2 linked regions of the Litorilinea aerophila genome follow. Each later gene encodes a partner of the first gene's protein in a complex. Links are inferred from orthologs where the notes say so. Each region holds a gene or a part of one and is shown on either strand. Other genes may lie near its edges. The genes, in order: xseA and xseB.

Evidence for each region.
Region 2: the proteins of xseA (region 1) and xseB are in contact, whole or in part, in a cryo-EM structure (PDB 8TXR), measured with the Escherichia coli proteins. The link is inferred for Litorilinea aerophila from one-to-one orthologs.

What each region holds. Positions count from the first base shown.
Region 1 is NZ_VIGC02000025.1:58,079-69,394, forward strand. What follows is about bases 4,847-7,625. They hold xseA (exodeoxyribonuclease VII large subunit), read left to right. Parts: upstream 4,847-5,513; coding sequence 5,514-6,737; downstream 6,738-7,625. Other genes in these bases: arsN2 (arsenic resistance N-acetyltransferase ArsN2), read right to left, coding at 4,847-4,851; FKZ61_RS17515 (ArsR/SmtB family transcription factor), read right to left, coding at 4,946-5,371; FKZ61_RS17525 (tetratricopeptide repeat protein), read right to left, coding at 6,781-7,293; FKZ61_RS24070 (SH3 domain-containing protein), read left to right, coding at 7,400-7,625. Also shown: FKZ61_RS17490 (class I SAM-dependent methyltransferase), read right to left, coding at 1-775; FKZ61_RS17495 (branched-chain amino acid transaminase), read right to left, coding at 817-1,770; MocR-like pyridoxine biosynthesis transcription factor PdxR, read right to left, coding at 1,810-3,234; arsM (arsenite methyltransferase), read right to left, coding at 3,471-4,286; more of arsN2, read right to left, coding at 4,324-4,846; more of FKZ61_RS24070, read left to right, coding at 7,626-8,401; FKZ61_RS17535 (phosphotriesterase family protein), read left to right, coding at 8,475-9,395; FKZ61_RS17540 (two-component regulator propeller domain-containing protein), read left to right, coding at 10,122-11,316. UniProt on the Escherichia coli protein: Bidirectionally degrades single-stranded DNA into large acid-insoluble oligonucleotides, which are then degraded further into small acid-soluble oligonucleotides.
Region 2 is NZ_VIGC02000021.1:33,421-44,695, reverse strand. The notes cover bases 3,032-5,769. They hold xseB (exodeoxyribonuclease VII small subunit), read left to right. Parts: upstream 3,032-4,152; coding sequence 4,153-4,386; downstream 4,387-5,769. Other genes in these bases: FKZ61_RS15590 (B12-binding domain-containing radical SAM protein), read left to right, coding at 5,083-5,769; FKZ61_RS15595 (divergent PAP2 family protein), read left to right, coding at 4,371-4,850; FKZ61_RS15605 (DUF309 domain-containing protein), read right to left, coding at 3,032-3,880. Also shown: FKZ61_RS15620 (MurR/RpiR family transcriptional regulator), read right to left, coding at 1-455; FKZ61_RS15615 (polysaccharide deacetylase family protein), read left to right, coding at 971-2,146; FKZ61_RS15610 (SDR family oxidoreductase), read left to right, coding at 2,172-2,948; more of FKZ61_RS15605, read right to left, coding at 2,972-3,031; more of FKZ61_RS15590, read left to right, coding at 5,770-6,420; FKZ61_RS15585 (HAD family hydrolase), read right to left, coding at 6,452-7,165; FKZ61_RS15580 (L-fucose isomerase), read right to left, coding at 7,586-9,382; FKZ61_RS15575 (DUF4432 family protein), read right to left, coding at 9,538-10,629; FKZ61_RS15570 (carbohydrate ABC transporter permease), read right to left, coding at 10,691-11,275. UniProt on the Escherichia coli protein: Bidirectionally degrades single-stranded DNA into large acid-insoluble oligonucleotides, which are then degraded further into small acid-soluble oligonucleotides.

The sequences.
Region 1 (11,316 bases):
CCCGCAGGGCCTGGCGCACCTCCTCGGGCGCCTGCTGGAGCAGCGCTCGGATGGCTGCCACCTGCAGGGCCGGCGTTTCCATGCGCGCCACCCAAGAGGCAAAGTCCAGTCGCAGCGCCCACGTGAAGGCCGCTTCCCCCTGGAAGCCGGCCCGATCCAGCATCGCCAGCCACTGGCCGACGGTATGATCCCGGACGTGGGAGGGATCCCGCAGCAGCTCCATGGCCTGGACGTGGGTGTCCACGGTGAAATCGTCGAAGGAGACCACATCCGCCAGCAGCAGCCGGCCCGGCCTGGGGCCGGCGCGCAGCACCCGGCGGAATTCCCGCAGGGCCTGCAAGGGATGGGGCCAGTGGTGGGCGCTGTAGCGGGAGGTGACCAGGTCGAAGCTGCCCTCTGGAAAGGGCAGGGCCTCCACATCGCCCAGGCGGAACTCCACGTTGTCAATGCCCCGCTCCCGGGCCAGCCGGCGGCCTTCCGCCAACATCTCCTGGGAGAGATCCACCGCGATGACCTGCCCCACGTGGGGGGCAAAGGCCAGCGCGGTGTGGCCAGGGCCACAGCCGGCATCCAGCACGGTCTCGTCGCCCCGCAGACGGGCCAGCGCCAGCATCTGCTCCAGCTCCACGCCCCCGGCGTGCACCTGGCTGGCCCGATAGTGGGCTGCGGTCTGGCTAAACTGGCGGCGGACCGCCCCCTTGACGTCGGCAGCCTCTTCCTGGCCCGCCGGTTTTTCTGGCATGGTCGTCCCTTTGCCCTCGGTTTCCGTGTCCATGTTGGCACTCCCTTTGGACTTCATCCCGTCCTCTTTATCCTTTATCCCTTCCCAATGCTTTCCGCGGCCGTCCGTTCCGTCTCGAAGACTGGCGTCAGCCAGTGGCGGTAGCGGGGTTCCCGGCCCCGCACGACCCGAAAGTAGAGATCCCGCAGGGCCTTGGTCACCGGCCCCAGCTTTCCGTTGCCCACGGGCCGGTGATCCACGCTGGCGAGGGCGGTGATCTGGGCGCCGGTGCCACACAGGAAAGCCTCATCCGCCACGTAGAGCTCCGTGCGGTCGATCTCCCGCTCTATCACGTCCAGCCCCAGCACTTCCCGGGCCATCTGGATGATGGAGCGGCGGGTGATGCCCTCCAGCACGTTGCTGGAGATGGGCGGGGTGTAGAGCACGCCGTTCCGCACCACGAAGAGGTTGGACGCGCTGCCTTCGGCAAGGTGGCCATCCTGGTTGAGGACCAGGGCTTCGTCGAAGCCGTTGAGCACGGCCTCGCTCTTGGCCAACGCGCTGTTGACATAGCTGCCGATGAGTTTGCCCCGGGCCGGGATGGCCGTGTCGTCCACCCGTCGCCAACTGCTGACGCAGGCCCGGGCCCCTTCTTCTGCCGGGATGTAGCGCCCCATGGGAATGCTGAAGATGGTGACGGCGTCCCGGAGGTCGTGGAGGCGGACGCCGATGGTTTCGTCGGCTTTGTACAGGATGGGGCGGATGTAACAATCCTCCTGCCAGCCCTCCGCCCGTAGCAGCTCCAGGGTAAACGCGGCCAGATCTTCCGGGCTGTAGTCCAGTTGGGCCAGGAGCAGCTTGCCACTCTCCAGGAAGCGGCGATAGTGGTCCAGGATGCGGAAGACGTAGAGCTGCCGTTCGTCGGCATTCCAGTAGCCGCGCAGGCCACCGAAGCAGCCCGTGCCGTAGTTGAAGGTGTGGGTCATTACGCTGATCCGGGCCTCCTCGATGGGTCGGATCGCACCGTTAAAGAAGGCGAAGCGGGTCATGAATGCAGATTCCTTTCCAGTTGGGCCCATAGGGCGGGTTTAGACCAGGGGCAGCCAATCCGACGGGGGCTCGATCACCGACTCCTGGCGGTCCAGCCGCTCCCGGATCAGGTTGGCCAACACTTCCACCCCCTGGGCAATCCATTCAGGGGGCTGAGCGCCAAAGCAGAGACGCAGATGGTAGTCGGGGCTGGGCCTGGTGAGGAAGACCTCGCCTGGGGCAAAGGCCCAGCCCTGCTGCAGGGCGGCCTGTTGGAGATCCGCCAGGGTACTCCGACGGGGTAGGGTCAGCCAGACACAGAAGCCCCCTTGGGGGCGGGTCCACTGGACCGCGGGGGGCATGTGATGCCTCAGGGCCGCCAGCAAGGCATCCCGGCGCTGGCGATACAGGGGCAACACCCGCCGCAGGTGACGTTTCAGCCCGTCCTCGTGGAGAAAACGCGCCAGGGCCCGCTGGAGCAACGGCGGACTGCAGAGATCCATCGCCCGGCGCAGGGAGAGCAGGCGCTCGTGGATCGGCGGCGGCGCCACCACGTAACCCAGGCGCAGGCCCGGCATGAGCAACTTGGAGAAGCCCCCCACGTGGATCACGCTTTCGCTCCGATCCAGGCTCTTCACCGCGGGCGGCGGCGGCCCCTCATAGCTGAGCCGCGCGTAGAGGTCGTCCTCCACCAGCAGGAAGCCGTACTGCTCGGCTAGGGCCAGCAGTTGCGCCCGACGGGCGGGTGTCGCACAGACGCCCGTCGGGTTCTGAAAGGTGGGCACGGTGTAGAAGAAACGGGGGCGCTGCTGGATGGCCAGACGCTCCACGGCCTCTGGGATGGGTCCCTCCTCGTCCAGAGGAACAGCCAGAGGCTGCACGCCGTGGGCCTTCAGGGTGTGCAGGAAGCCCAGATAGGTGGGCTGCTCCACCAGCACCGGCTCGCCGGGCCGGGCCAACGCCTGGGCCACCAGGGCCAGCCCCTGGGTCACGCCGGCCACGATCAACACTTCGTCTGGAGTGACCGCCATCCCCCGGTCCTGTAGAAGACGGGCTACTTCCACCCGGAGCAGGGGATCCCCCTGGGAGGCGCCATAGCGCACCATCTCGAGGGCCTCGCCGCGGCATTCATCCAGGGCCTGCCAGAATTCTTGGGCGGGAAAGAGGCTGGCATCGGGCGCGGCGTCGGCCAGAGAGCGCAACCCGGCAATCTGCCCCAACTGCAGGATGTCGTTGACCACCGCATCCGGCGTCAACTGGCGTCCCAGGCTCTGGGCCGGAGGGCGGGCCTCCACATGCCGGCTGACGAAGGTCCCCCGGCCCACGGTGGCTTCCACCAGACCCGCATTTTGGAGCTCATGGTAGGCCATTTGCACTGTGACCCGGGTGACCCCCAGGGTGCGGGCCAGCTCGCGGACGGTGGGCAGCTGGGTGCCGGCAGGCAATCGCCCCTGGACAATCTGGAGCTTGATCTGTTCTGCCAATTGTTGATAGAGCGCCGGTCCGGCCTGCCGGTCCAGCTTTAGGGAAAGGCCCAGGGCAATCCCTCCTTCCTGCAGATGGGTCTCTTGGGCAGATGGGCTGAAACAATTTGCAATTGTACTGGGACAATGGGGCCTGATCAAGGGACAATGTGTCCAGGGAGAGGAGTCCAATGTTTAGGGGCGAAGCGCGCGGTGTGGCCAGGGGGACGCGGACGCGTCCCCCTGACCCTGCCCCATCACAGGGGGCGTCGGGCCGTGATGGCGCTGCTGGTGAAGCGGCCCACCAGGGCCTCCAACACCGGCCGGGGCAATGGGTGGGTGGCCAGCTCTTCCTGGGGAGCCAGGTCGGCCAGGGTGTAACGATGTTGGACCTGAATCTCGATCTCCTGGAAGCCGGCTGCGTCCAGGAGCTGCCGGTACTGGTCCATGGTCAGCGCGCCGGCGATACAGCCCGCCCAGCTCAGGGCCTGGCGAATCTCCGCCTCGCTGACGGGCAGGTCCGCCAGGTCGCCGTCGATAACGATGTCCGAGATGGCCAGCCGGCCGCCGGGCCGGAGCACCCGAAAGGCCTCGTTCAAGGTCTGGTCCTTGTGGGGCGAGAGGTTGATGACGCAGTTGGAGAGGATCACATCCACGCTGGCGTCCGGCAAGGGGAGATCCTCAATGTCGCCCTTGCGGAATTCCACGTTCTGGATGCCCAGTCTGGCGGCGTTGCGGCGGGCCAGGGCCAGCATCTCGTCGGTCATGTCCACGCCATAGACGAACCCCTGGGGACCTACCCGCTGCGCGGCCAGGAAGACATCCAGGCCTCCGCCCGAGCCCAGGTCTAGGACCACTTCACCGGGCTGCAGGCCGGCCAGCGCGGTGGGATTGCCGCAGCCCAGGGAACTGCTGGCTGCCTCGGGGGGAACCAGGGCCAGCTCTTCCGGCGAGTAGAGGCTGCCGCAGCACTCATCTCCGCAACAGCTCTGTTCGGCCTGCTGGGCCCGGGCGCCGTAGTAGGCTCGGACGTTCTCTTTGATCGATTCGGGCGTGTTGGGCAGGTGATTCATGGTCATTCCTTTCTGTGATAGGTGGTAGACGACAGCGTTATGCTTCATCGGGCAGCAGGGAACCGAGCTGGCAGACCATGGCCTGGGCTGTCTGGGGGCAGGCGCTGACAAACTCCAGGGATGCCTGCACCGCCGGTTCCACCGCGTCCCGAGGGATGGGGGCAAAGCCATGTCGGACGAAATAGTCGACCGCGGTTTCGGTGAGAAGGTAGAGTTGTTGCAAGCCGCGCTGCCGGGCCAGCTCCAGGGTGGCCGCGGTCAGCCGGGCGCCAATCCCCTGATGGCGCCAGGGTGCAGCCACGGCCACCGAGCGCAGCAGGCCGCTCTGCCCGTAGATTTCCAGGGCGGCGCTGCCGACCAGTTCATCTCCGGCCCACGCCGTCAGCCCGGCTGCCACCGCTTCCGGGAAGCCCTCTTGGGGCAGCCCGCTGGCCTGCAACAGCGCCAGCACCGCCGGGACGTGCTCAGGCGTCAGGGGCTGCAGGGCCACCGGTGGCCCGGACGGTTGCCGGTGGTGGGGTGGGGGATGGGCGGGCACGGGGCGTTCAGGCGCTTCTCGCTCCATAGATGGCGTTCCTTTCATTGATAGATAGAAATATATCAATATATTCGACCTCAAAAAACCCGGCCTAGGGCCGGGCTGGTTGGGGCTTCCCAGCTCAGGCGGACACTTCCTCCGGCCGTTGAGCCGGTCCAGCCGCCAAATCGGCCATGAGCCGGTGCAGCTCCGCCAGGATCTCCGGGCGTGTGTGGTAGTAGACCCACACCCCCCGTTGCTCCGCTTCCAGCAGCCCTGCCTGGCGCAGGATCTTCAGGTGGTGGGAGATGGTGGGCTGGGACAGGGAAAAGTGCTGTTCGATGTCGCAGACGCAGACCTGTCCGCCGTAACGGCTGAGCAGATCCACGATCTGCAGCCGCACCGGATGGCTGAGGGCCTTGAAGAGGTTGGCCAGCCGGGTCGCCTCGCCCTCCTCCAGCCGCAACCCCGGCAGCAGATTGCAGCAGGCATCCGGCTGTCGGGTGGTCGGGCTGCTGGCGCTGGGTTTATCCGTGATATGTGTGCTTTCTGCGGTCATCTCGTTCATGGGTCCCAGGATACCCAATAAATTGAAGTTTGTCAATATCTCGATCTTGTGACTTCGCCGCTCGCCACGGGCTGTCCGGGTTCCCCATTCCCGGTGCCCTGTGCTAGAATGGCCCCAGATTGAGCCGGCGGAAAGGTCCAGGATGAATCCCATCACAGTTTCGGCGTTGACCACCCATATCGTGGCCCTGTTTGAGCGGGACGAGCTGTTGCGAGATGTCCAGGTCACCGGGGAGGTGAGCAACTGGAAACGGGCAAACAGCGGCCACATCTACTTCAGCCTGAAGGACCAGGGCGCCAGCATCGCCGCGGTCATGTGGCGGGGCAACGCCATGGCCCACAGCTGGCTCCCCCGGGAAGGGGATCAGATCATCGCCCACGGCTATGTGGGGGTCTACCCGGACCGGGGCGTCTACCAGCTCTACGTGAACCGCATCCGCCCGGCCGGCCGCGGCCAGCTCTATGCCCGCTTCGAGGCTGTGAAGCGCCAGCTGGAGGCCGAGGGGCTCTTCGCCCAGGAGCGCAAGCGTCCTATCCCGCCCTGGCCCTGCCGGCTGGGCGTGGTGACCAGCCCGGACGCCGCCGCGCTCCGGGACATTCTGCGGGTGCTGGCGGCCCGCTGGCCCCTGGTGGATGTGGTGGTCTTTCCCACCCTCGTGCAGGGGGGGGAAGCGCCGGCCCAGATCGAGGCTGCCCTGGCCACGGCCAACCGCTATCACCTGGAGGTGGAGGCCATCGACACCCTCATCCTGGCCCGGGGCGGCGGCAGCATCGAGGATCTCTGGGCCTTCAACGAGCCCCAGGTGGCCTACGCCATCGCCCACAGCCACCTGCCCGTGGTCACGGGCATCGGCCACGAGACGGACTTCACCATCGCGGACTTTGTGGCCGACCTGCGGATGCCCACCCCCTCGGCCGCGGCCGCCGCCGTGGTGCCGGACCGTCAGGAGGTGTGGGCCACCCTGGTCAACCGGCGCCGCCACCTGGATCAGCTGGTCAACCGGGCGTTGGCCCGCTGGCGGGACCAGACCGACCAGGCCAGGCTGCGTCTGCTGCGCCTGCACCCGAGCCGGCAGTTGGACCGGCAGCGGCAGGCTCTGGACGAGCGGGAGCGCCGGCTGCACAACGCCATCTGGAACCGCTTGCGCCAGCTGGCCGAGCGCAACCACGCGGCCTACCAGCGCCTGGAAGCCCTGAGCCCCCGGCGGGTCCTGCAGCGAGGGTATAGCATCGTTCACCGCCAGGACGGTCAGGTGGTCGTCGATCCGGCCATGGTGCCGGTGGGGGAGCTTCTTACGGTGCTGGCCGCCCGGGGCGCCTATCAGGTGCAGCGGGTGGAGAACGCCCCCGAGGCTCCCAACCGTTGAAGTGACCTGCGTTGAGGTGACCTGCCCTTTGCGAGGAGATCGCTCAATTCTGGCGTGCGTAGAGGGTGTACAGGGCCTGCCGGGCCTGTTGATAGTCTGGGGCCAGTTCCAGGGCCTGGCGGTAATGGTCCATGGCTGCCTCCCAGAGGCCCTGCTTCTCGCAGATCTGGCCCAGATGGTAGTGGGTGTAATGGCGGGCTTCGAAGCGCCGGGCCTGGAGGGCCTTCTGGAACCAGGGGATGGCCTCTTCCCAGCGCTCTTGGGCCATGAGGTAGGTGCCCATGTCGTGGTAGGGGTTGCCGAAGTCGGGGTCCAGGGCGATGGCCCGCTGACATTCGGCCATGGCTGCTTCGTAGAGGTAGAGGTTGGCGTAGATGGAGCCCAGGAAGGTGTAGGCCTCTGCCGTGGGGAAATAGGCAATGGAACGGCGATAGGCCGCCATGGCACCGGCCCAATCTCCCTGGGTTTGCAGGCGATAGGCCTGGTTGAAGGTTTCCCTGGCCTGCTGCCAGGCGCGACGTCGATCGTCGGGCAGTTTGTCCGGTGGCTGCAACATGGAGCGTACTATGCCACACTCCCCAGAGGGGTGTCAAAGCTTTGAGGAGTCAAGGATGGCTTGGACGAGGATTTTGGGGCGCCGTGTACACCGGCGCAGCGGTTGGATGGTTGTCGTGTTGGGGGCTGCCCTGCTGTTGAGCGGCTGTGGCTTCCTCTTCGGTGGTGCCGGGCCCGAGCCCACCCCGACCCCTCGGCGGGAGCTGGTTCCCACCTTTACCCCCACGCCGGCAGATGCCGCTCCCGCCCAGGAGCCAGCGGCGCCGGCTGTGGCCCAACAGGAAGCGCCGCCCACGCCGGTCCCCACGGCGACACCCCGGCCGGACGAGCCCACGCCCGAGCCGCCGCCGGCGGTTCCTACCGACACGCCCACCCCCACGCCTGCCCCTGCGCTCCCCAAATTGACCGTGCTCATCGAGGCGGCCAACGTGCGCAACGGGCCGGGTACCAGCTACGGCCTGGTGGGCGCGGTGACCCGGGATCAGCAGTTTGACATCGTGGCCCGCAACCCAGAGGGGACCTGGTGGCAATTCTGCTGTGTCAACGGCCAGCAGGGCTGGATCTTCGGCGATCTGGTTCAGGTGGAGAACGGGGACAACGTCCCCGTGGCGGAGAACATCCCGACGCCGCCGCCTGTCGTCGCGGCTCCACCGCCGCCCACGGATACGCCGGCCCCGGCTGCCGCACCGCCACCTGCGGCCGATCCGTGTGCCAACATCGGTGGGGATGGCTGCAAATTCAAGGTGCGGGAGGGACCCAAGTTCGGCAACAATGGGGGCATGGAGTTGAAGCTCCAGCTCTTCTTCATCCACAGCGGCATCGATGGCGGCCAGCCCCAGGGCAGCTACTTTGTGGTCCTGATCAAGGATGGCGTGAAGTTGCCCATCGGCGACCATGTGCGCAGCATCGCCCTGAACAAGAGCGACGGTCCCCTGGGCCCCTACAACTACGAGTACAAGCTGGGGCTGGACCAGCTCCCCGGCAACACGGTGGCCGGCAACTACGTCATGTACGTGTTGGACGGTAACGGCGAGCGGGACAGCCAGGATTTTGCCTTCTCTGTGCCGGAGGGCCAGGGGGAGATCTGGCTGGTGTGGGACCAGGGGTAGGTTCCACCGGTCATGTAGCGTATCCATGCCACGGCCAGGGGCGAAAGTCTCGGAGCGAAAGGAGCGGCCGGCCATGTCCCACCTGATCACCACCCTGGGGCCCAAGAGCGAAGCGGAGCTGGGCATGATCCTGCCCCATGAGCACATCTTCGTGGACCTGGGACCCATCGAGGAGGCCAACTACCGCCGGGCTCGACCGGAGGAGGTGATCCCGGTCATGGCGCCGGAGATCGAGAAGATCAAGGCCCTGGGCGTCACCGCGCTGGTGGAGTGTACGCCCGAGGGGGTTGGCCGTCGGGCTGACATCGACCTGGCCGTTTCGGAGGCGACTAATTTCCCGGTGGTGGTGCCCACGGGCATTTACCGGGAGCCCTGGGTACCGCCCTGGGCCCAGGCGGCCACCGAAGATGAGCTCTACGAGTGGATGTTGCAGGAACTCACGGAGCAAATCGGGGATACCGGCGTGCAGGCCGCCTGGATCAAGATCAGCGCCGGCGACGACGGCATCACCCCCTGTGAAGCCAAGATCCTGCGGGCTGCTGCCCGGGCCGGCGCAGCCACGGGCGCGGTCATCGGCTCCCACACCATCCGGGGGCGGGTGGTGTGGGAGCAGTTGGATATCCTGGAAGAAGCTGGCTACACCCCCGAGCGCTTCATCTGGATCCATACCCAGGCGGAGCCGGACTTTTCCCGCCACCTGGCCGTGGCTCGCCGGGGCGCCTGGATCGAATATGACGCCATTGGCAGCGAACGGTACAGCGACGAGTATTTCATCCACCACATCCGACAGGTGCTGGAGGCCGGTCTGGGGGATCATCTCCTCTTGAGCCACGACCGGGGCTGGTATGACCCCTCCAAACCTGGCGGCGGCACCCCGAAGCCCTACACCTATCTCAGCCAGGTCCTGTTGCCCAAACTGGAGGCGGCCGGTCTGGATTCGGCCACCCTGCGCCAGTTAACCCACACCAACCCCTTCCGGGCCTTCGCCCGCTGACTCCCTCCTCTCCCCACAATCTAGGTCCGGCCGCCCGGCCCGACAGGAGGGCATCCGTTGCCTTTCCTGTCCCCGACGGGCATGGGTGCCCCGTCGTAGGCGCAGCCCGCAGCTGCGTAGCCGTCGCCGCTCCTTCACCTGCCCGGATCTGGTGCCATCGTGCGGTTAGAAACCGCACCTACGGTAAGGCCCGCCATCCGCGCGGATTGAGTGCCCCGTCGTAGGCGCAGCTCGCAGCTGCGCAGCCATCGCCGCTCCTTCACCTGCCCGGATCTGGTGCCATCGTGCGGTTAGAAACCGCACCTACGACCAAGGCCGCCATCTGCGCGGATGGGGTTCAATAGGAACGGAGGGCGGGTCTCCGGCCCGCCAAGGAGGCCGGATCTGGGGATACCGACGCCCGTGATCTAACCCCAGATTGTTCGTGTAGACCAAAGTGGCCGTAACCATACGGACCTGGCAGCCGTCATGGAAAATGTAGGGCTTACAATCTGTTCAAATTGTGTTGACAATCCGCATCGACTACCCTATAATATGTCAACATCAAAAAGATGAACGGGATTTATGACCGGTAACAGTCAATATAAATTGAAGAACGGGGAGAGGCAGACGGCCCAGCTCCTGATGAACCGCAAGCAACTTCCACACCATCGCCGAAAATCCGGCAGGCATCCTCTGAAACGGCTTCCCCAAGTTCGATGGGGCCCGGTGATCTTCCTGTCCTTGATGGTCTTGCTCGGCAGCATCCAGCGCCACGAGCTGCCCATCTATGCCCAGGGCTCCCCCGATCCACGCTGGACGCGCTTCACCCAACAGTCCGACCGGCTGGCTTCCAACAACGTCTGGTCCATTCTGGTGGATGAAGGGGCCCTATGGTTCGGCACCGACAACGGCGTCAGCCGCTTCGACGGCACCTGGACCACCTACCCCAGCCTGGGTGAGAATGCCCAGACCAATGCCGAGGGACTTCCGGACCTGGGGCACTTTACCCCCAATGGTCTGACCCTGGCGCTGGCCCGGGATCCGGAGAATGGTCATGTCTGGGCGGGGACGGACACGGGCAGCGTGGCCCGCTGGGACGGGGATACATGGCACCTGGTGGCCCAGTTCCGTTCACCCGTCCATGTGTTGGTTGCTTTCGGCGGACGCCTCTGGGTGGGGACCGATCAGGGGCTCTACAGCGTGGCGAATGGGAATGAGGCCACGCCAGCGACCGCCCTGGGCGAGCAGCCCATCTACGCCGCTTTGGCCGCGGACGACGTCCTCTGGCTGGGCGCCCTGGATGGCCTGTGGCAATACCGGCAGGGGGAGTGGCGGCAGATTGCCAGCGACCAGCCCTACTTTTCCGCCGGTGTCTATGCCCTCTGGATCGATAACCTGGGGCGCATCTACGCCGGGACCCCCTTCGGCCTGGTCTGGGGCTGGTCCTTCGGATCCAACTGGCACCTGGTGGAGACCCTGGACGAGCTGAGCAAGCCGGCTCTGGTCCAGGCTCTGGCCGGTGACTTTCAGGGGGATGTGTGGGCCGCCACCGACGGGGCCGGCGCAGTGGTCTATGACCCCCGGCAGGATACCACCCGGGCCTATGGCATCACCGGCGATCCCAACCTGACCACCCGTTTTGTCCGGGATGTGGCCGTGGACCAGGATGGCTCTGTCTGGTTTGCCACGCCGGCTGGCGTCTTCCGCTATCAGAAGCAGATGTGGTTCAACGACGAGCAGGGCAGTTCCCTGGACGATCCGCTGAACTACATCAACGACCTGCTGGTAGCCCGGGACGGCACCCTTTGGATTGCCACCGGCGGGGCGGGGGTGCGCCACAAAGTAGGCGTCACCAGTCGGGACCGGGTCTTCGGCCCGGAGGATGGCGTCCCCAGCAGCGTCCTCACCCTGGCCGAGGATAGCCAGGGGGGCATCTGGA
Region 2 (11,275 bases), on another replicon or contig:
TGGCGGAGCTGCTCGGCAGCCATTTCGGCGACGGTGTTGGCGTAGCCCTCGGCGATGAGCACGATATGGCGGGCCTGCTCCAACATGGCAGCCACCCGTCGTACGTGGTCAGGGGGATTGTGGATCAACATCTGTTTCAGGTTGTGTTGCTCCTGTTCGGCCCGATCTTTAAAGGCGCTGGCCGGATCCTCCGGCGAGAGGGCTCGAGGTTCGTAGGCGGCGTAAATCTCCGCCTTGACCTGTTCACGAATGTCGTTCAGCAGCTCCGGATAACCGTTGTAGCCCAGCCGCTGTGAAAAGCGCACGACGGTTGTGGTATCCACTCCGACCGAGTATGCCAACTGGGCCGCAGTCATGAACGACACTTCGTAGTAGTTGCTCAGGATGAAATCGGCAACCTTGCGGTAACTGCGGCTCAGGTGATCATAATACTCGCGGATCTTTTCCCTGTACATGGATCCCCCAAATCCAACTGGTCAGACTTGAATTGCTTCGGAACGATGATGGTCGACGGGCCCCCCCTCTGGCCAGCCTGGCGTAAATCCCCTGGCAGAAGTGTGGAGATGCGGCCACCCGGTCTCTGGTGGAAACGCTCTGGCGCATTTCTGCCGGGATTTACCAGATGCCGGCCAATCCCGGCGGGCGGGCGAGCAATTCGTCGCGTAGACGGTGCGCAATACAAAAGGCATGGCAGTCAACCGCATCGCCCAAGGGCCGGTAAACTGCCATGGAAGTGCACTGAATTGTCCAACCAGTATAGTTTAGACAATCTGCCATGTCAACCCAAGCCACCAATGAACAATAGATTGTCGAGGGCGCCCGCAGGAGCGGCGGGCATCCGGATCTTGCCATCGAAAACTGGACGTTGAAATTGCTCAAGCCTGTCCCCCATGATACCATTGCAGCCATGGCACAGGGATATTCTGGAAGATCCATCCAATCCGAAGGTCTGGACTGTGGGCGCCGGCGTATGCTCGTGCCCGTGCTCTTCCTGGCCATAGCCCTGTTGATGGCGGGCTGTGGCTCCCGGGCGGCTGCCATGCCCAGGTCAACCGCCACGCCGGCCCGCTCGGCCCAGGTCCAGGCAACGCCCTCGCCGACCAGCACCAGGACGCCCCGGCCGTCCGCCACGCCGACCCGTACACCCAGGCCGACCCAGACACCGACGGCAACGGCAGCGACAGCGCCTGCCGACACCCCCACCCATGTGGCAGATTCGCCGCTACCCACACCCTCCCTTGCCGCCGGCAGCCCCCTCACGGCCACCGCCAGCACCACCGCTACCCTGCCGTTGACTGCGCTGCTCCAGCTGGCGGTGCCCCAGGTGGCCACGGCCCTGGCCAGCCCAGTCCCTGGTCACCCCACGCCGCCGACAGTCGTCCTGTTGCCCACGCCCACCCCGACGCCCCTGCCATCGCCCACGCCCCCGATGGAGCCCACCCCAGACGGCGTGGTGCGCACAGTCCGGGTGCCCATCCTCATGTACCACTACATCAGCGTGCCACCGCCCGGCGCAGACATCTACCGGCAGGATCTTTCGGTGAAGCCTGAGGACTTCGCTGCCCACCTGGACGCCATCCAGGAGGCCGGCTACACCACCATCAGCCTCTATGACCTGATCGCCCACTTGACCCAGGGCGCTCCCCTGCCAGAGAAGCCGGTCATCCTCACCTTTGACGACGGCTACCGGGACAACTACGAAAACGCGTTTCCCCGCCTGCGGGAACGGGGCATGATCGCCACCTTCTTCGTGGTCACCGACTTCATCGATGAACAGCGCCCCGAGTACCTGACCTGGGACATGGCCCGGGAAATGTACGCGGCGGGCATGTCCATCGAGTCCCACGGCCGCAACCATATCAGCCTCAAGGGCAAAGATGACGACTACCTGGTCTGGCAGGCGCTGGGGAGCCTGGAGACCATCGAGTACGAGCTGGGCGTCCGGCCTCGCTTCGTCTCCTACCCGGCCGGCGACTACGATCAGCGGACCATCGACATTTTCCGCAGCGCCAACTACTGGGCCGGCCTCACCACCATCCAGGGAGCCACCCACCGCAGCGACAACCTTTTCGAACTGCGCCGGGTCCGGGTGCGGGGAACCACCACGCCCCAGGAGCTCCTGCGCCTGCTGGCCCTGGACTGGTAGGCTGGGCTGAAGGGAGTGGAATGCCATGCCACCATCGACAGCGCCCCTTGACGGTAAAACGGCCCTGGTCACCGGCAGTAGCCGGGGCATCGGCCGGGGCATCGCCTTAGCCCTGGCCGCCCAGGGCTGCAATGTGGCCGTCCACTTCGCCCGCAGGCGCCCGGAGGCCGAGGAGACAGTCCAGGCGGTGATGGCCCACGGCGTCCAGAGCGCAGCCTTTCGGGCCAACCTGGCCCGGGAGGAAGCGGCCCGCCAGCTGGTGGCCGAGGTGATGGATCGCTTCGGCAGCGTGGACATCTTCGTGGCCAATGCGGCCAGCGGGACCCTACGGCCGGCCCTGGAGCTGGAGGCCAAGGCCTGGGACTGGACGTTCAACATCAACGTACGCAGCGTCCTGGCCGCCGTTCAGAGTGCGGCGCCCGCCATGCGCCAGCGCGGCTGGGGCCGGGTCATCACGGTGACCAGCGCCGGCAGCCGGCGGGTGATCCCCCACTACGGCGTGGTGGGCATCAGCAAGGCCGCGCTGGAGGCCCTGACCCGCTACCTGGCCGTGGAGCTGGCGCCAGACGGTATCACCGTCAACGGGGTCAGCCCCGGCTTCGTGGAGACCGATGCGCTGGATTTCTTTCCCAACAAGGATGAGATGCTGGAGAGGGCGGTCCGGGCCACGCCGGCAGGCCGTCTGGTGACGCCGGAAGATGTGGGGCAGGTGGTGGCCTGGTTGTGCAGTGACCAGGCCGCCATGATCGTGGGGCAGATCATCGAGATCGATGGGGGCTACGGCCTGTTGGCCCAGGGATAACCGCCTGGGCAGCAGGAACGGGCCTACTCACCCTGGGCGGGCGGAGATTCCGGGGCGGTGGACGTGGACTCCGGGCCGGCCTGCGCCACCAGCTCGATCTTCGGGAAGCGGGCCGGGTCGAATTCGGCCAGGCGCTTCGGCCCCAGGGCGGTGATCTCCCGGTGGATGGCCTCTGCCTGGGCCCGTAGCTTGCCGATGTGGATGCCCTGACAGACGTCGGGCAGGCCTCGCAGGCGGGGCAATCCCCGCCGGAACATCTTGAGGGCGCCGTTCCATTTGCCCCGCTGGATCAGGAGAAAGGCTACTCCTACCTGAAGGATCCCCTGATACATCTCCCGAATCGGTCGGGGTTCGGCCAGCCAGGCCTCCTCAAAGTGCTCGTGCTGCTCGAAGAAGTGGCCCTGGTTGAACGCTTCCACCCCGGCCCGGGCTTCCTCGGGGAGCACATCGTCCCAGCCTTCGGGGTAGCGCACGGGCGGCTGCACGTGCCGGGTGACCACGTCCACCAGCTGCTCCATCATGCGGCTGCGGGCCCAGGCGTGGTCGGCGCCGGCCCGCCGGGCGGCCTTCAGGGTCTCCACATCCACATGGCTGCCGAAGGCGTAGATGGGCACCTGGCGGGTGTGGGGGCGGATCTTGCAGCGTTCGATGGCCCGGTACCAGTCGCCGGGTGTGTTCAGATCCACCAGGGCCAGGACGGGAAAGGTCCGGTCCACGGCTGCCACGAAGGCCTCGGGCGTCTCCACCGTCACCGGTTTTCCCCCCGCGGCCCGGATCACATCCTCCAGCCGGGCGGCGAAGAAGAGATCTGGCTCCAGGCAGACGACAGTCGGCGGAGGAGCCGGCGGCAAAGTGGACGCGGCCTCATCCTGGCCGGCTGGCCGGTCATCTCTAGCGGTGTCTCGTTGGTGGGATGGCTGGGATGGGCACATGGGCATTTCTCCCGGCAACAGTCAGATCGGATCACACGTGCAGCAAACAGCGTAACGACAAGTATACCGTAACACAAGGCGAACCTGGCGCACAACTCCCCCGCCCCCGCGATGGAATCAGCCCCACAGGGTTCCTGGTTTTGCACGTTCTTTTGGTATACTGCTCTTTTGGTATACTGATCTTGACATGCAGAAGCATATATCCGTTGAAGGGCGAGGCGACCGGGAAACCAAGACCCCATGGCGGGAGCCAGGAAGGCTAGTGAGCAGCGATGAGTCAAACACAATCTGAACCCACCTACGAAGAGGCGTTTGCCCGCCTGGAAGAGATTTTGGCGGCGCTGGAAAACGGCGATCTGCCCCTGGAAGAGACCCTGTCCCTCTACGAGCTGGGCGCGACCCTGGCCGCGTATTGCACCCGCAAACTGGACGAAGCGGAGCTGCGGGTTCGCCAGTGGCAGCCGAACGACGAAACAGTCCCGTTGGAAGAATGGCAAGAGAGCTGAACACCGTGGTCGACGCGCTCTGGGCCAATCCCATGTTGTGGATTCCCATCAGCGCCATGGCCGGGGTCCAACTGTTCAAATTTATCTACGAGTGGATCCGGGAGGGCGACTTTGACCTCCACGTGCTGGTGCGCACCGGGGGGATGCCCAGCAGCCACTCGGCCATGGTGACCAGCCTGGCGACGGCCGTGGGCCTGCGGGAGGGGCTGGACAGCGCGCTCTTTGCCGTCTCCACCGTCTTCGCCCTGATCGTGATGTACGATGCCCGTGGGGTCCGCCAGGAGAGTGGCAAACAGGCCCGGGTGGTCAACCAGATCGTGCGGGAGCTGTTCAGCGGTCAGCCTATCAGCGAACAGGAGCTCAAGGAACTTTTGGGGCACACCCCCACCGAGGTCATCGTGGGGGCTATCCTGGGTTTTGTCTACACCCTGTTGGTCCTTCCCTACTTCGCCGGGGGCAGGTGACGGCCGGGAATTTTTATCAAACAATTCAGATTAATCCTTGGCCAGTCATTCTCTCTATGGTATGATGGGCACCTGATTGGCGCGCGGCAAGGGAAGGTCTCTTTTATTTTTTTAAACACAGGATGGGCACCAGCGCAAGTTGGTGGGCATCCCTGTCGCGGTGAGTATTGTGCTCGTCGGGCATATCACCGTTCGTGGTCAATTGCGCAATCGTAGCGACAGTGGAGGAATTATGCGACGTGTTGTCTTAATTCGACCCAAACGTGATGGCCGCATCTTCGGCAAGGCCCCTGGCTCCCCATACACCTTGATGCGCCTGGCCTCGCTGGTGCCCGAGGAAATCCCCGTGGAAATCTGGGATGAAAACCTCTACGATCTGCCACTGGACACCCTGCGGGAGGGCGACCTGGTGGGCATCTCGGCCATGACCACCGACATCGACCGGGCCGAGGTCATCGCCCGCCGGGCCATGCAGCAGGGGGCCGGCGTCGCCATCGGCGGCGTCCACGCCACGCTGCTGCCGGAACATGTCCAGACCTTTGCCCACAGCACCATGGTGGGTGAAGGCTACTTCACCTGGCAGCAGCTCATCCAGGATTTCGCCGCCGAGGGCATCAAAGGGATGAAGCCCGTCTACCGGGACGAAGAGTGGGCCAACCTGGACGGCATCGCCACCATCACCGACCGGGTTATCCAGATGGTGGACGAAAACAAAAACTACTGGACCCCCTACCTGGAGATTACCCGGGGCTGCCCCCGCAACTGCTCCTTCTGCACGGCCATCCGGGTCAGCGGCCGGCGAATGCGCCTGCGCCCGGTGGAGGAGGTGGTGGACGAGATCCAGCGCCGCGGGATCAAGCGCTTCTTCCTCACCGACGACAACTTCGGACTGAACTTCACCACCGCGCCGGACTACTGCGCCGAACTCTTCGAGGCCCTCAGCAAGCTGGATCTCCAGGGCTGGACCTGCCAGTCGGAGATGAGCATTGCCAAGCATCCCGAGCTGCTGGAAATGAGCCGGGCCGCCCACCTGGACAAGCACTTCATCGGCTTCGAGAGCGTCAACCCGGACAACCGTCGGGAGCTGGGCGGCAAGTCCAAGGGGCTGGCCAGCGGCGCGGAGGAGGCCATCCGCATCATCCGGGGGACCGGCGTGGGCGTGGTGGGCCTCTTTGTCATGGGCTTTGACGAGGACACGCCGGCCACCTTCCAGGCCATGTGGGACTTCATCCGCACCAGCGAGCTGGACAGCGTCAGCATCACCATCCTGACGCCCTTCCCAGAGACGCCCTTCCGCAAGCAGCTGGAACAGGAAAACCGGCTCCTGGATATGCCGTGGAAGTACTACGACACGGCCCACGTGACCTTTGTGCCCAAGAACTTCACCGTGGACGAGCTCCGGGAGGCCTACGACTGGCTCTGCCGCAAGACCTACAGCCCTTGGCAGATTGCCCGCCGGGGACTGCGCTCCCTGTGGCGCTATCCCCTCAGCCAGGTGGGGAAGAAGGCCTTCGGCAGCTTCAGCACCGATTATGGCTACCGGCGGACGTACGCGTATCGGAATACGTGATGGGGATTGGGTGATTAGGCGATTGGCTTTATCAGCCGACGCTTTGACGCCCCGGGCCTTTTTCCAGACGGGCCGCTGCCCACAACTGCTGGCATTGCTCCCACGTCAGATCGGCCAGGCTGGCCACGGCCAGGGTGGGTGGCCCTTCCTCTTCCAGGAGGGCGGCCAGCTCTGGCGTGGCGGTGAGCTTTCCCACAGCGACGCTGGCCATGCCGGCCCGGCGGGCTGCCTGGATGCCGTGGATGCTGTCCTCCAGCACCAGGCACTCCTGGGGCTCCGCCCCCACGGCCGCGGCGGAAAGTAGAAAAAGGGCCGGGTCCGGTTTGCCCCGGGGCAGCACTGCGCCGGTCAACAGGGCCCGGAAGAAGTCCCCGATATCCAGGCACGCCACCGTGGCCACAATGTTGGCCATGGGCCCCGACGAGCTGATCACCTGGGCCACCCCGGCTGCCTGAAAGCGCTCCAGCCACTCCTGGACGCCCGGCAACAGCTCCACCCCTTCCTCCTGCAGCAGACGCCGAAACAGGCGTTCCTTCTCCGCGCTGATCTGGGCCACCCGCTCCGGCGTGGCTTCCTCTCCCAGCAACTCCGGCAAGATTTCACTGTTGGGCCGCCCGAAACCGGCCTGAAAGGTGGCAAAGTCGTAAGCCACGCCGTGGCGCGCCATGACATCGCGCCAGGCCCGGAAATGCAATATCTCCGTGTCGGCAATGGTGCCGTCCAGATCCCACAATACGGCGCTCACAATGTTCTGTCCTCGCGATCGTTTTTTCCGAATCGGTTTGAAATGACGCCACTGTAGAAACCACAGATTTCACACATTGGCACAGATGACACGGATGACACAGAGAGAGCTGAAAACACATCCCTGTCTTTCACGATTTCGACGCGGAGTCGGCATCCGCAGAAGTCGGGCCAGACGGGACGGCGTCCCATCTGAGGATGCTCCCTCCGCCAATGGGCCACCATCGCGCAGTACTGACTCTGTGTTCATCTGTGAAATCTGGGGATCCAACCCAGATCCGGTTGGCCATTGTACGGACAAGTCGGCCAGCCGGCAAGCCCCAGGCGCCGCGCGCGAAAGGCCCCAGTCCAAGGGTTTGGTACCCAGCTGGACCGGGGCCTTTCGATTCAGAAGGTGAGCTTTCCTGGCGGCAGGCCTGGCTCAGCCGTAGAGGGGGCCGAAATTGGCACAGGCCCGGAAGTCCGCGCCCATGGGCTCATTGGCCCCGAAGGCCGTCCAGGCGCTGGGGCGGAAGATGCGCTCCTCCGGCACGTTGTGCATGTACACCGGAATGCGCAGCATGGCGCACAGGGAGATGAGGTCAGCGCCGATGTGGCCGTAGCTGATGGCCCCATGGTTGGCGCCCCAGTTGTTCATCACCGTGTAGACATCCCGGAAGGGGCCGCTGCCGGTGATGTTGGGAACAAACCAGGTGGTGGGCCAGGTGGGATTGGTGCGCTCGTCCAGGATGGTGTGCACCTCGTCGGGCAGCTCCACCGTCCACCCTTCGGCGATCTGCATGGCCGGCCCCAGCCCCTGGACCAGGTTGAGGCGGCACATGGTCACAGGCATATCCCCACGGGTGCGGAAGCGAGTGGACCAGCCGCCGCCCCGGAAGTATTCCAGCATGCCCGCGTGCCAGGTGGTGGCATCCAGACATTTGCCGGCCTCCTCGGGCGTAATCTCCCAGTAGGGCTTCATCGCCGGCTTGCCGTCGATGCTCTGCTCGCCGGTGCCGTCCAGCGCGGCCGGCCCCGAGTTGATGAGGTGGAGGATGCCACCCGCGGCCCGGCCGGTGAGCTCGTAGCCGGTGACCCGTTTCACCGACGCGGGGCTCCAATAGGTGCGAACATCGGCGAAGACCTGGGCGGCGTTGGTAAGCAGATGGCCGAAGAGCATGGAGACGCCGTTGAGGGCATCGTTTTCCGTGGCCACGATGTAGGGCGGCCGGATGCCGTTCCAGTCGAAGGAAGAGTTGAGGATGGCCTCCAGGAAGTCACCGTTGGGCAGGTGGTCGGTCCACTGGCGCTGCCCCTGGAAGCCGGCGGCCAGCGCGTTGTGGCCCAGGGCTTCCTCGCCGTAGCCCAGCTCGGCCAGACGGGGGTTCCCCACCATCAGATCCCGGGCGATCAGGGCCATCTTGACCGAGGTGGCCCAGGCTTCATCCTTCTCGGCCCGGCTCTGCTGTTTCTCCGGCGGGTTGTAGTCCTTCCCTTCCCGGCAGTTCTCCTTTACCCAGGCCAGGGCCCGTTGGAACTCCTCGGGATCGTAGATGCCCCGCTCCATGCGCCGCACGAACTCCACCATGTCAACCGTCTCCACCCGCATGCCCAGGTAGCGTTCGAAGAAGGCGTGATCCACGATGGAGCCGGCGATGCCCATGGAGACGCCGCCCATGGCCAGGTAGGACTTGCCCCGCATGTTGGCCACGGCCAGCCCGGCCCGGGCAAAGCGCAGCAGCTTCTCCTGTACATCCTCCGGAATGGAGGTGTCACCCGCGTCCTGGACATCTCGGCCGTAGATGTTGAAGACGGGCAGGCCCTTCTGGTTGTGGGCAGCGGAGACCGCAGCCAGGTAGACGGCGCCAGGGCGCTCAGTGCCGTTAAAGCCCCAGACAGCCTTGGGGATCAGCGGATCCATGTCCATGGTCTCAGAGCCGTAACACCAGCAAGGGGTCACGGTGATGGAAACCCCTACGCCTTCCCGGCGGAACTTTTCGGCCGTCCGGGCGGCTTCGGCCACGCCGCCGATGGTGGTATCGGCGATGACGCATTCTACGGGCAGGCCGTTGTAGTGGCGCAGATTTTCACTGAGCAGGTTGGCCACGGCCCGGGCCATGGCCATGGTCTGTTCTTCCAGGGATTCCCGGACACCGCCCAGGCGGCCATCGATGGTGGGACGGATGCCGATCTTGGGCATCTCCCCGATGAGCCGATTTTGGGGCGGGTTGACCACCATGTTTTGGATGTTGGCCATGTGAACGTTCTCCTTGAAATTCATTATGGTAAAAATAACGATGACAGGCCTGATGGGGACGGCAGAGTAAATTATTCATCGAGAAGGGAAATTTCGAATTTTCCATTCTCCATTTTCCATTCTCCATTGTTCATTGCTCAGGCGGACTGCTCCAGGATCTGCTGGATGTGGGCAGCCATGGCTGTCGTTTCCTGGGGCGAGAGGACGCCCGCCTCCATTTCACACTGGAAACTTTCGCCTGGGCCCAGGGTGCGGATATTTCCCTTGGCCTTCTCAGCCGTATAGCCTTCCGGCTCGGCCGTGGCCGGCAACACCAGCCCCAGCGCGTCCTGGTCCGGCGTGCGGCAGATCCAGCGCACGCCCTTGTCCAGCTCCGACGGCCGATGGCGGAGGTAGTCGGCGCTGCCGTCCGGGTGGACCTGCATGCTGTGGGCCCAGCCGTCGGCGTCGGCCAGGTAGTCGATGATGAAGACGACCTCCGGGTCGAAGGCCAGTTCCGGCGCCAGGACGTGATGCTTCTCCGGGTGTTCTGCCAGCTCCTGCAGGAACTCCACATAGCCGGGGCCGGGCCGCACGTGGGAGGGGATGCTCCGGCGCACCCGGACATGTTCCGGCGTGGCGTGGGCGCTGTAGACCAGCCGCCCGTGGTCCACCGGCCGGAAGTTCACGTGGGCCAGGTACATGTACTCCATGGGCGTGCGCTTGAGGTTGGTGAACTGGAGGCCCATGGTGAAGCGGGGCCGATCGGCGTAGAGCTTGACCAGCGGCCGGGCCACATAGTTGGTGCTGAAAGCCACGGTGTGCTGGTACTCGCCGCCCAGCCCGATGTAGAGCCCCTGCTCATCTTCCCCCAGCACCACATGGGCCTTCTGGTAGGGCGCGTTGGGCAGCTCCCCGTGGAGGGGATGGGTGTCCTGTTCGCCAGGCACCCCCATGGCCGTGACGCCACAATGGAGCAGGAAACCGCCGTAGGTCTCCAGGTACTGGCGGGTGGGCCGGGGCTGATCGAACATGGACTTCATGGTCAGGTTGCGGCCGGCGACAACGGCGGACCAGATCTGCTGCCCCTGGAAGGGGAGCATCACCAGCTCGCCTGTATCGCTCCGCAGGCGGACGGCGCTGACGCCGCTTTCGAACCGAAAGGTGGTCGCCGAAAGGGAGCCGTGTTCCACCAGCAGGTGCTCCTGCCGGGTGAACAGCTCTGGGGTCAAATGGATGGTCGTCGTCATGGGTCTCAATCCGCGGTATGGTGGAAGATGGGGTAGTAGTGCAACGGTGTCTTTTTGTACTTTATCCCTTGATGGCGCCTACCAGCAGCCCCCGGGCGATGAAGCGCTCCAGTACGATGGCCGCCACGATCACCGGCAGAATCATGATCAGGATCAGGACGGACATGTACCACCATTGGGGGCCGCGGGTGGCGTTCTGTGCGGCCACGGTCAGGGGCATGGTCTGGGCGTTGGCGCTGGAGAGGAACAGAGCCAGCAGATACTCGTTCCAGGCGAAGACCAGGACGAACAGGAAGGTCGCCACCAGCCCCGGCACCGACAGGGGCAGGACGATGGCCCAGAAGATGCGGAGTCGAGAAGCACCGTCAATGGCGGCGCACTCCTCCAGTTCGATGGGGATGGACTGGAAATAGTCCCGCAGCAGCCAGACCACGATGGGCAGGTTGACGGCCAGATAAGTCACGATGAGGGCGATGCGGGTATCCAGCAGGTGCAGCTGCTGGAAGAGGATGTAGACCGGGATCACCACAGCTACCGGTGGCAGGATACGCTGGGAGATCATCCAAAAGGCGATGTCGTTGTTGGCCAGGGCCCGGCGGAAACGGCGGCCGATGGTCTGGGCCAACAACAGGAAGAGGGCGATAGC